4 regions of the Paenibacillus sp. FSL M7-1046 genome follow, and region 4 is predicted to be linked to each of the others. Evidence: predicted binding sites of a transcription regulator. Region 4 holds the regulator's gene; each other region holds the start of a gene.
The links. The regulator Rex, encoded in region 4, represses fermentation and respiration genes when NADH is low (regulators of the CRP and FNR family bind a similar motif). The targets are predictions, from matches to a motif close to TTGTGAAATATTTCACAA.

Region 1 (3,211 bases), 3.8 Mb from region 4:
AAGCAGCATACTGACGACCATGGAAGTGTAGCCGTACAAATTCTTTTTGGAGAAGGTGGCGATAATTTCGCTGTAAATACCGAATGCCGGCAAAATAACGATATATACCTCCGGATGTCCCCACACCCAGAACAGGTTGGCCCAGAGCATATCCATCCCGCCGTTAGCCATCGTGAAGAATTGAGAGCCAAACAGCCGGTCGAACATCATCAGGGCAAGTGCCACAGTCAGCACAGGGAAGGCAAATACGATAATAATGTTCGTAATCAGTACGGACCAGGTGAACATTGGCATCTTCATCAGCGTCATGCCTGGTGCACGCATTTTAAGAATCGTCACGATGAAGTTAACGCCTGTGATCAGTGTCCCGATACCGGAAATCTGCAGCGCCAGGGAGTAATAGTTATTACCGACCGTAGGGCTGAATTCCAGACTCGCTAGCGGGAAGTAAGCCGACCACCCGGCATCCGGCGAGCCGCCGATTACGAACGAAATGTTAAGCAGCATAGCTCCCATGAAGAAGAGCCAGAAGCTGACCGCGTTCAGCCGCGGAAAGGCCACATCTCGCGCGCCGATCTGCAGTGGGATAATCACGTTCATTAAACCGATGATAAACGGCATGGCCATGAACAGAATCATGATCAGACCATGGGTGGTAAAGACCTCGTTATAATGCTGGGCATCGAGGAATTTCATTTCCGGCGCTGCCGTTTGCAGACGCATCATCATGGCGTCAACACCGCCGCGGAACAGCATAAGCAGTGCGGCCAGGATATACATAACCCCGATCTTCTTATGGTCTACAGTTGTAAGCCATTCGCGCCAGAGGTATCCCCATTTCTTGAAATAGGTAAGCCCAACGAGAATCCCGATGGTCGCAAGAGCGATACTGATCATTGCTCCATATATCAGGGGTTCGCCGTGAACCTTAAATTTGTCTAAATCCATTAGGGTAGCTCCTTTCAGGTTGTTACATTAAACTGTGAACGAGTTAGTGGCCCTCGTGTGTGTGTTCTTCTACAGGTGAGCTTGGAAGCGGCTCATTCACCTCAGGGTTGGGCTCGCTGTCAAATTCGGTCTGGCTGGACGGTTCAGGAGAAGGGTGGATGTCCTTGTTATCCTGATGATCCATATTTCCGTTATCTATATCCATTTCCGTACCATCGCCGCTCATATGCTCGCTATGGTCTCCCGGCGGCGGGCTGAACTCCAAATGGGTGGAGGAATAGGTTTTGCGTCCAAGATGTTCGGCAGCCAGCAGGCCTTTGAAATCATCCTCCGTAAGCTTAGGCGCGGTATCCTTAACCTCTTTGACCCATTCGGCATATTCTTTGTCGCTCATCACAAGCGCCTCGAATTCCATGTGGGCGAAGCCTTTACCGCTAAAGTTCGAGTTCTTGCCGATAAATGAACCTGCGGTGTCGGCGGAGAGATTAAGTTTTGTAAGCATGTCGCTCATCGCGTACTTCTGTCCGGCAAGCTGTGGAATCCAGAAGCTGGTGATGGTGCCGAAAGAGTACAGTCTGAACTCTACCGCACGGTGAATCGGGAAATTGACGTAGTTTACGGTTTCAATTCCCTCCTCAGGATAGCTGAAATGCCATTTCCAGTTGGAGGAAGAGGCGTAAATAACCAAAGGCTTCTGGTCCTTGTATTCCTCCGCGACATTCTCAACCGCATGGGTTGATTTTACAGTCACTACTGACAAAAAGGTTACGATGATAATCGGGATAATAATCCAGATGGCTTCGAGAACCTTGTTGCCCTCCTCATGTTCTGGAATGTAACCTTCGTTGCTTTTTTTCGCCCGGTATTTCACCAGTACGAATATATATAAGATGTAGACAACTGCCAGGACCCCGATCATCACCAGAATGGACAGGATGATGGTGTCAGATAAAGTGCGTGCGGCCGGACCCTTCGGATTCAGAACGGTGAGCGAACTGCATCCCGGCAGAAGAAGGATTAGGCTGAGGAACAAAGCGTATAACGGACCCTTTTTTTTCATATAGAACTCCTTCCTTCAATACTTCTTTTCATTGCCGTTCATTAGCCAATAAACATTAACCTGTATCTATAGTAAGAACTACTTACCCATAATGCAAAATACATATTTTAACATTAAATCCACATAAGGCCTTAATAATGGCGAACAAGTTAAATATGTGTGATCGAATTGTTACAAATGTCGTAAGGTATGACAAAGATCACTGTAGTGGTGCGGTTTAAGGTAATTTTAAGGTTGTTCAAATTTTGTTCACTTTTTCACAAATGTTACTAATTTCGTCACAATTAATTTTAGCAATAAAGCCTGATTTTAACCGCTTTTTGCGGCCGCGACAGCTTTCGACGATTGTTGCGATTTTTTGATAAATATTAAGAATATGTCTTTTGTCACTGTGAAAAAGTAACAAGATATTCTTTGGGCGGTTACAATCTCTCAAATTCAAATCTATCTATGTGTGATAAAGTATAGATAAATATACATAGATAGGAGATTACTGCTTGTGCGAATGAAAAAAACAATGCTGTTATTCATGTCTTTATTCTTATGTTTTGGTATTCTACAGAACACGGCAATCGCAGCCGGAACGAATGCCTCATTACGTCTTGGTGTGAACGACACACTGACGGAAATAGAAGCTGTTTCTGTAAAAGGTAACTATTATGTTCCAGTACGCGCTTTGGCACAGAAGCTGAAGTGGAACATTTCCATGCTTCAGGACGGGGTTCAGATCGCCGGAGGCGGCAAATCCCTTTTACTGCTCAAAAATGACGGAGGCGCCAAACTCCAGAATGATACCATTGTTCCAATAAGTACCTTTGTGCAGAATGGATCGCTGATGGTTCCGCTGCGGATAAGTACTTATCTTGGGTATATGATAACCTTTGAGCCGGATAAATATTTACTAAGAGTGCGGGATACATCGGCGGCTTTGGATGATGCGGCGTTCGTAAGCCAATTCAAGAGCGAATTAAAGCCGATTGTCAGCGCAAAGCCGGCTCCGGAGACAACCCCGGGCAAGCAAGGGAGGATAGTGTATCTTACCTTTGACGACGGACCGTCGGCAACGACTTCGCAACTGCTGGATATTCTGGGCGAAAATGAGGTAAAGGCGACCTTTTTTATGCTTGGACCCAATATGAACCGGTATCCATCGGCAGTGAAACGAATTGAAGAGGAAAGCCACGGACTCGCACTCCACGGCAT
Region 2 (3,211 bases), 300 kb from region 4:
AAGATCGCTGAAATGTGCGGTATTCAGGTTCCTGCCGGAACGAAGATTCTGGTAGCTGAACTCGAAGGCGTAGGCACCAAGTACCCGCTGTCCGCTGAGAAACTTAGCCCGGTTCTGGCTTGCTACAAGGTTAAGAACGCTGACCAAGGGATTGAACGCGCAGCTCAAGTTGTTGAATTCGGCGGCATGGGACACAGCTCGGCTATCCATTCCAACAATGAAGAAGTTATCATGAAGTTCTCGAACCGTCTGCAAACTGGACGTATTCTTGTTAACTCGCCTTCAACACATGGCGCCATCGGCGACATTTACAATACTAATATCGCTTCGCTGACTCTGGGCTGCGGATCTTATGGACGCAACTCGGTATCGCAAAACGTAACTGCCATCAATCTGATCAATGTGAAAAGGGTGAACCGTCGTACCGTGAATATGCAATGGTTTAAGGTGCCTGATAAGATTTATTTCGAAAAGGGATCCACTCAATACCTGGCCAAAATGCCTGATATTACCCGCGTAGCAATTATCACTGACCCTATGATGGTTAAACTGGGTTATGTAGAAAGAGTGGAGCATTACCTGCGTCAACGCCAGACTCCTGTAGCGATCGAAGTGTTCTCGGAAGTTGAACCGGATCCATCGACAACTACCGTGGAAAAAGGTACAGCTATGATGAACAGATTCCAACCGGACTGCATCATCGCACTCGGCGGCGGTTCCCCAATGGATGCTGCAAAAGGAATGTGGCTGTTCTATGAACACCCGGATGCTGACTTTAACGGTCTGAAACAAAAGTTCATGGATATCCGCAAACGGGTATACAAATTCCCTAAGCTCGGCAACAAAGCTAAATTTGTAGCTATTCCAACAACATCGGGTACAGGTTCGGAAGTAACCTCTTTCGCGGTTATTACTGACAAAACTACTGCAAATAATACTAAATATCCGCTTGCAGACTATGAGCTGACTCCGGACGTAGCGATCATCGACCCTGAGTTTGTATATAGCTTGCCTAAGACTGCTGTTGCCGATACAGGTATGGACGTATTGACACATGCGATTGAAGCTTATGTTTCTGTTATGGCAAGTGACTACTCCGATGGTCTGGCTATCAAAGCCATCCAGCTGGTATTCCAATACCTGGAGAAATCCGCACTTGAAGGCGACAAACTTGCCCGCGAAAAAATGCACAACGCATCGACGCTGGCTGGTATGGCATTTGCCAATGCATTCCTGGGCATCAACCACAGCTTGGCGCACAAATGGGGCGGTCAATACCACACGGCTCATGGACGTACCAATGCCATCCTGATGCCGCACGTTATCCGTTACAATGCCAAGAAACCAACGAAGTTTGCTTCGTTCCCTAAATATTCGCACTTTGTAGCTGACGAACGTTATGCTGAAATCGCCCGTATTCTGGGATTGCCTGCACGCACTACCGAAGAAGGCGTAACCAGCCTGATCAATGCAATCCGCGACATGAACAAAAAATTGGGCATTGAAGAGTCGTTCCAACAACTCGGCTTTGATCCTAAGGATTTCGAATCCCGCGTAGACTATCTGGCTGACCGTGCATTTGAAGACCAATGTACTACTGCCAACCCTAAACTGCCGCTGGTTACTGAACTTGCTGATGTATACCGCAACGCATTCTACGGAAGATTCGACAACTAATTGGTGATTGCTTAGCAAAGAATAAGGTTATAGGTTAATATGGAAGGGGATGGTAGTGACAAATATCACCGGAAAGGTGATATTTGTCACAGTCCTTTTTCAGAAAATAAACTAAAATGTTTATATAAAGAACGGTCCCAGTTATGAAGACGCGATTGTGAATTTAATTACAACCATATCTTTGGGATCACGAGACACGGGATTAACCTTCAAGCCCGCGATCTCTACAAATATAATAAATATAAATGGAGGGATTTAGCATGTCGGTGATTGAAAAAGATGTACAAGAAGTGAAGTCTAGTTGGAGAAGTTTTACAAAAGGTAAATGGGCCAGAAAAGTCGACGTTAACGAATTTATTTCCAAGAACATCAAGCCTTATGAAGGAAACGAAGATTTCCTCGTGGGTCCTACCAGCAATACTACTGAACTGTGGAAGATTATCTCCCAGCTGAGCAAGGAAGAAAGAGAAAGAGGCGGCGTATGGGATGTTTCCCTGGATACTGTCTCCACCATCACTTCCCACAAGCCAGGCTACATCGACAAGGACAAAGAACAGATTGTAGGCGTACAGACTGATGCTCCTTTCAGACGTTCTGTTCAACCGTTCGGCGGTATTAAGATGATGATCGATGCCACCAAAGCTTATGGCTTCGAGCTTCCGAACAACATTGTCGAAATGTTTACGAATATCCGCAAAACGCATAACCAAGGCGTGTTTGATGCATATACACCTGACATGAGAGCAGTGCGTAAATCCGGCGTTATTACAGGTCTTCCTGATGCTTACGGCCGCGGACGCATTATCGGTGACTACCGTCGTATTGCCCTGTACGGTATTGATTTCCTGATCAAAGACAAGAAACAACAACTAACCGAGCTTGAAGTTGATTCCATGACTGAAGAAGTAATCCGGTTGCGCGAAGAGCTGTCGGAGCAAATCCGCGCTTTGGGCGAGCTGAAAGAAATGGCTGCCGCTCACGGTCTTGATATTTCCAAACCGGCGAACAACTTCAAAGAAGCTACTCAATGGGTATACTTCGGTTATCTGGCAGCAGTAAAAGAACAAAACGGTGCTGCAATGTCTCTGGGACGCGTATCTTCCTTCCTCGACATCTATGCACAGCGCGATTTTGAAGAAGGTACTCTTACTGAAGAACAAGCACAAGAAATCGTTGACCATTTCGTAATGAAACTGCGTATTGTGAAATTCCTGCGTACGCCTGACTATAATGAACTGTTTTCCGGCGACCCTACTTGGGTAACGGAATCCATCGGTGGTATGGCTGAAGACGGAACAACACGCGTAACTAAGAACAGCTTCCGCTTCTTGCATACCCTGTACAACCTGGGACCTGCTCCAGAGCCTAACTTGACGGTTCTGTGGTCCGAAAGACTGCCTGAAGGCTTTAAAAAATATTGTGCCAAGGTTTCCATCGAAACCAGCGCTATCCAATATGAGAATGACGATGTAATGCGTCCATATTGGGGTGAAGATTACGCAATTGCTTGCTGCGTATCCCCAATGCGCATTGG
Region 3 (3,211 bases), 4.8 Mb from region 4:
GCCGGATAACCGCATTATTGCGGGAGGCAAAGATGAGCCGTTGACCGATCCGGAGCGCCGGGATATCCGCGTGCTCTCCCAGGGCCAGCGGCTGCTTGAAGAGCTGGAAACCCTCTTCCCGGAAATCCGGGGGATCGAAGCGGAATATTCATGGGGAGCCGTCTTCGGCTCAACCCGGGACGGACTGCCCTATATGGGCCCGCATCCAGAGTATCCCCACTGCTATTTCATTGAAGGATATGGCGGAAACGGCACGGTCTACAGCATGATCGCTGCCGAGCTTCTGGCCGATACCCTTGCCGGCAAATACCGGCCCGAGCTGGAGCTGTTCTCGCTGACCCGGTCAAGCAAGCCGTCTCCTTCTCCCGCCGTACAGGCATAAAAGCAGCAAAAAGCTTGGGCTCTGTTGAGCCCAAGCTTTTATTCTGCCTAGTAGAAGAGGTATTGATTACTTATTGTGCTTTTACGAATTCAGCAGATTTAATACCTGCCTGACGGCCAAAAATAATGATTTCTGCTACAGAGTTGCCGCCGATCCGGTTTTGTCCGTGCAGGCCGCCTACAACTTCCCCAGCCGCAAACAGTCCTGTAATAGGTTTGCCGTCTTTATTCAGAACTTCTGTGTTCGTGTTGATTTTTACGCCGCCCATGGTGTAATGGATCCCGGGGCCGATTTTAATAGCATAGTATGGCGCACCGGACAAGTCGTTGTCCATTCCTGTAGTTCTGCCGAATTCAGCATCCTTTTTATTCTTCACCGAGCTGTTCCAGGTGTCCAGTGTCTTTTGCAGCTGATCTGTCGGGACATTCATTTCTTTGGCCAATGCCTCGATAGAATCTCCTTGGATCACAAAGCCCATCTTATCGTACTGTTCAATCGCTTTAACACGGGTCTTTACGCCGGAATCAAATACAAGGAAAGCCGATTTCTCAGGAAGTGTATTGATTGCAGCCGTGACTTTGTCCCGCGTGTCCAGTTCATTGGTGAACCGTTTGCCTTCACTTGAGACAAGCAGAGCGCCTTCACCGCGGACAGCTTCCCCAATGAGATAGGATTTGTCCTGCTGCACCGTCGGGTGAACCTGAATTTGATCCATATCGACTGTCGTGCCGCCGAGCTTCTCAATCATCTGGATGCCGTCACCGGTGCTGCCGATCTGATTTGTAGTCACATATCCTTCCAAGTCAGGTCTCACTTTAGAAATCATATCCATATTCGCGCCGAAACCGCCGGTCGTCACAATAACAGCAGCCGCTGTAATGGTTTTCTCATCCTTTTGGTTAAAGAGGACTTTGACGCCGTTTGCCTTGCCGTCTTTTTCAGTTATCTCCTTCACATCCGCGTTCACAAAAAGCGGGATGCCTTTTTCTTGTACGTTTTTCACCAAACCTTTGACAAGGTATTGTCCGACCGCTGAACCATCTTCAGGACGGTGTGTACGTTTTTCCTTCATCCCGCCAGTAATCGTGATGTTGTTCAAGCGAATTCCGATGGAATCCAGCCAATCAATAGCACTTGCTGAATTGTCAACGAAGAAACGGAGCATTTCTTTATCGTTGGTATCATGACCGCCTTTTAATGTCTCTTCATAAAATAAATCATTGCTGTCTTCAATGCCCTGCTCTTTTTGGAATTTCGTTTGCGAAGCGTTCATTCCGGAAGATGACTTTGTTGTGTTCCCGCCGGCAACCGGCATTTTTTCCAAAATAACCGGATTCATGCCTTTTTCTTTTGCCTCAAGTGCAGCAGACATCCCAGCCCCGCCTGCACCGACAATGATAATATCATATTTATCTTTTAATTGATCGAACGGTGTATAGCTTGCTTCGGATGCCCCCGAAACGGCTTCAGTTTCTTTCGGCGCGTTTGTCGCGCTGTTCTTGCTCTTGTTCTCATTTGCGTTGCTGCTGGTATTGTTGTTGCTGTTTCCGTTACCGCATCCAGCGATAACAAGCATGACGGAGAGAATGAGAAGAAGAGCAGCTGCTGTTTTCTTTTTCATGTGTAATCTTTGCCCCCTTGTGCATATTTTCACAATAATCATAGCGGCAAAGATGCTGTTCTTGGAAGCTTACGTAATTAAAAAAAACATTTAGTAACTAAAGTAACTGGATTTGCTGCTGGGGCAGCGAGGGCTGTCCCGCTATCATAGGTAGCGAAACAGCCCTGAGCGTAATATCTGCATTCGTTTAATTCATCATACCGGCAGCAATGCGGATGACCTCATCCTTGGTCAACTCAGATTTCTCCTGGCGAACCGACATATTATAGATGATCTGCGCTTCCGGGTCAGACCAGACCAGTCTATACTTATACCCCAGGTCAATCTTTTCGTTGCTGGAGGGTTCGAGATAAATTAGCTGCTTGCCGCCAATATCAATATTCTCCACCTTTGTCGTTTTGGTCCACATCAGGCTTTCTGCCGGTTTAGCTTTTTCATCAACTCGTGAGGCACTGATTCTCACCTGAATCTTCCCCTTCTTGTACACAAGTGTAGAAGAATCATAGGCAATGTTCTCCGCCTTCTCCCGTTTCCAGGTCATCCGGAAGTTGTCTCCCAGGTCTATCTCGCTTTCGCCTTTAAACTGCTTGTCATCTTCAACTTTTATAAAAGAAGGCTTGATAAACGCCTCGTCCAAGGCATACCCGTCCGGCATATACCCCGGCTGCTTCACTTCCGGAGCGTGGTGCTTCTCGACACTGGTCTTATAAGTGGAATAGTCCTTGACTATGATCGGCGGGCAGTACAAGCCAAGATGAGATTCTTCTTTCCCGTCTTCACGTTTGATAACATAGGTGGCATACTCTCCAGGAAGCAGCAGCGTCTCAATGGCATTGTAGCCCTTTGAATATTTCATCTTGTAGAGTTCATCCTCTTTGCTCGGCTGCGCCTTGGCCGGCCAGGGAATCAAGGGTTCATTCGGCTTCTCTATCATACCACCTGATGTCGTCGCCGGAAGCGGCTTATACGGCAACACCTTATACTGAGCTCCAGCCCCCTGCCGGACTTCACCGGAATACTGGGTATAGCCGCCGCCCAGCAAGACCAATACAAGGAGTGCCGCCACCCAGCCCTGCACCGGAATCCGCAGGAATCTCCTCCGGCCCCGCCCAGCCGCGGCTTCTGTCTCCAGCCTGCGCATCACGTTAGGAGCCCCTTCGTTTGGCGGAAGTGTCTGCAGCGCTGTCTGCTCTTCTGCAGCAGGTAAG
Region 4 (3,211 bases):
GTAGGATCGCCGCTGACTCCCTTATGGATCAGTGCTGCAAGCCGCATTTCCTCGAACATATCGAGATTATTGTTGCTTGCCGCCCCGTCCGTACCCAGCGAAACTTTGACTCCGGCTCTCAGCAGCTCAGGCACCCGTGCAACCCCGCTGGCCAGCTTCAGGTTACTTCCCGGGTTGTGGGATACACCCACCTTGTGGCGGGCGAGGATTTCGATCTCCTCATCGTTCAGGTGGACACCATGGGCGATTAAGGACGGGCGGGTGAACATCCCCAGCTTCTCCAGGTGCGCTACAGGACGCAGGCCGTAATCAGCGGCATTCTGCTCCACTTCACGCAGCGTTTCCGACATATGCGTATGCATCGGCAGGTCCAGGTCATGTGCCGCCTGCACGAACCGCATGAAAAAGTCCGGAGGACAAGTATACGGGGCATGCGGTGAAATCATGGATGTAATTCTGCCGTCAGCCTTGCCGTGCCAGTTGCGGGCGAACGCAACAGCTTCCGCAAGCTTCTGGTTCTGCACCTCTTCAGGACATAGACCAATAACACCTCGCATCAGCACCGCACGGATACCGGAATGTTCGACCACCTCGGCCACCCGGTCCATATGATCATACATATCCAAAAAGGTGGTTGTGCCGCCTTTCAGCATCTCCAGAACGGATAAGGAAGTGCCCCAGTAGACATCATCTCCGGTAAACTTCTCCTCCATCGGCCACATTTTCTCCTGCAGCCAGGCTTGAAGGACCATATCATCCCCGTAGCCGCGCAGCAGCGACATCGCAGCATGGCCATGGGTGTTGACCAGACCCGGCATGAACAGCAGCCGGCTGCCGTCGAGCGTCACTGTGCCTTCTTCAATAACGGGCTTCTCTTCCCCTATGTATGTGATCAAATCATTTTCTATAGTCATATAACCGCTCAAGACAGGCTTCTCGCTTCCGGGAACCAGAAAACGTCCGTTTGCAATTACCATCTTATTGCTGCTCATCTGTAATTCCTTCCTTTCCATCATGTAAATAATACGCCAGACTTTGCAGGTCAGTCGTAAAGTCGGCAGCATGAATCCGGATGGTTGCAGGTGTCTTCAGAATGACCGGTGCAAAATTCAGGATCGCCTCGATGCCCGATTCTACCAGAATATCAGCCACATTCTGTGCTTCGCTGTCCGGTACAGTGATGATCCCGATCCGGATTCCCTGATCGCGGATGGTCTGACCCAGCTCTTCCATCGGCTGAACCGTAAGAGAGTTGATCTTTTGTCCAATCTTGGGAGCGTAAGAATCAAATACAGCGGTGATTTTCATAGTATCCTTCAGATAAGCATTGTAATTGGACAAGGCATGACCGAGGTTACCGGCACCTACCAGGGCCACATTGATTTGTTGATCCAGTTTCAAAATGTGACGGATCTTTTCGATGAGATAAGACACGTCATATCCAATGCCTTTTCTGCCGAAATCACCAAAATAGGCCAGATCCTTACGAATCTGCGCCGGATTAAGGTCCAGCTTCTGCCCGAGTTCCTGAGAAGAAACGGTTGAGATTTCACGCTTTTGGAGATCGTTCAGGAAACGCAGGTACACTGGGAGTCTGCGAACGACGGCCTCCGATATTTTATCCGATTTCATGTTTTCTCCTCCTAATTTAGAATTGCACTGACGCGATATCGTATGACAACCACGTGCAGTGCCCGCTCCGCGAACGGGACACAGCCTATGGTACAAAGAGATGGAAAAATTCATAAACAATGACAGATTAGGAAACGCCGCCCTCTTCAAGCCATTCCGCAATCCGCGGAACCATCTGATCGGTAAGCATGTGCTCCATCTTCGGACCAGGGAGTGAATACAGGAAGTACTTCCCGTAATAAGCTTCGATGACCCTGGTATCATATACAATAACAATTCCCCGGTCCTGCGCAGTGCGGACCAATCGTCCAAAACCCTGTTTGAACCGGATCACTGCTTGTGGAACAGACATTTTCATAAAAGGATTCTTCTTCTGGGCCTGCAGAAGCTCCGCCTTTGCCTCGGCCAGCGGATGATTCGGCGGCTGAAACGGCAGCCTTACAATCGCAAGACAGGTCAGCGCCTCGCCAGGGATGTCGACTCCTTCCCAGAAACTGCTTGTTCCAAGCAATACCGATGCAGAGCTGTCCTGAAAACGCCGGATCAGCTTGCTGCGGCTGCCTCCTTCCACACCCTGGCCCAGAACCGTAATGTCCTGGGAAGCCAAGGCCTCTTTCAGCGGATCATAAACCTGGCGCAGCATTTTATAGGAGGTGAACAGCACCAGCATCCGCCCCTTGGTCGCCGCCGCCGCTTCAGCCAGCGAATGCACCAGCTTGTCTACAAAACGCGCATCGCCTACGCTGCCCTTAACACTGGGGAAATCGCGCGGGATGACTAGCAGCGCCTGTTCACGGTACTTGAACGGTGAAGGCAGCAGCGCTGTCATGAGACGCCCTTGCTCTGAGGCTTCAGAAAGACCAAGGTTGTCAATCATGAACTGAAAGGACTTGTCGACCGATAACGTGGCCGAGGTCAGCACTATGCTCTTCTTCTTGTCGAAGAACAGATCCTTGAGCTGGCTGCTTACATCGACAGGCACGGCGTATAGCTGAAGCGACTTGCCCCGGTAGTTGCCGCTCCCTTCCATCCAGTACACGATATTATCGTCACTGAGACCCATAAAGAAGCGGATTTGTTCCCGGATGGATGCCAAATCCTTGAACAAGCCTCCGATATCGGTCACCAGGCTGTCCGAAGACGACTGACTCTCTGTATCGCGCATCTCGCTGAGCATTTTGTCACCTCTGCGGATGATGTCGCTCAAGGCTAAGTGCAGCGTATTCTCCAGCGCCGCCAGCTCTTCCCAATCTTTAGGCTTGCTGCCGGGAAGCAGGCGTGTGACCAGCTGGCCAGCTTCACCTGCCGCTGCATCGCTTCGTTCGGGCAATAGGCCGAACAGCTTGTCGCTCAGTGTATCCCAAGTTTCCTTTACAGTAAGCAGGTCGGGATAGATTTTATCGATTACGCCGCTCCACTCCGAAGCCTGCTCACTGCCCGAGGACTGCAGAGTCTGGCGCAGTGCCGGCAGCTGGCCGCTGCGGCTGTCTTTATACAGCCTTGTAAGCGTATGAGCTACCGTGAAATACTTCATTTGCATACCCAGATGCTTGCCGGCCACATCCTCCAAATGATGGGC

Region 1: the regulator Rex is predicted to act here: its motif matches at 2,254-2,271, upstream of qoxA (cytochrome aa3 quinol oxidase subunit II).
Region 2: the regulator Rex is predicted to act here: its motif matches at 1,833-1,850, upstream of pflB (formate C-acetyltransferase).
Region 3: the regulator Rex is predicted to act here: its motif matches at 2,021-2,038, upstream of NYE29_RS00555 (flavocytochrome c).

Annotation. Positions count from the first base shown of each region.
Region 1 covers NZ_JBBOXB010000001.1:1,132,874-1,136,084, reverse strand. Annotated here, with positions in the region: gene qoxB (cytochrome aa3 quinol oxidase subunit I) at 1-948, opposite strand, end outside; gene qoxA (cytochrome aa3 quinol oxidase subunit II) at 992-2,008, opposite strand; gene NYE29_RS04780 (polysaccharide deacetylase) at 2,514-3,211, shown strand, end outside.
Region 2 covers NZ_JBBOXB010000001.1:4,658,887-4,662,097, forward strand. Annotated here, with positions in the region: gene adhE (bifunctional acetaldehyde-CoA/alcohol dehydrogenase) at 1-1,677, shown strand, start outside; gene pflB (formate C-acetyltransferase) at 1,938-3,211, shown strand, end outside.
Region 3 covers NZ_JBBOXB010000001.1:144,751-147,961, forward strand. Annotated here, with positions in the region: gene NYE29_RS00550 (NAD(P)/FAD-dependent oxidoreductase) at 1-382, shown strand, start outside; gene NYE29_RS00555 (flavocytochrome c) at 453-2,003, opposite strand; gene NYE29_RS00560 (DUF4367 domain-containing protein) at 2,191-3,211, opposite strand, start outside.
Region 4 covers NZ_JBBOXB010000001.1:4,957,881-4,961,091, reverse strand. Annotated here, with positions in the region: gene NYE29_RS21895 (amidohydrolase) at 1-992, opposite strand, end outside; gene NYE29_RS21890 (redox-sensing transcriptional repressor Rex) at 979-1,746, opposite strand; gene dinG (ATP-dependent DNA helicase DinG) at 1,760-3,211, opposite strand, start outside.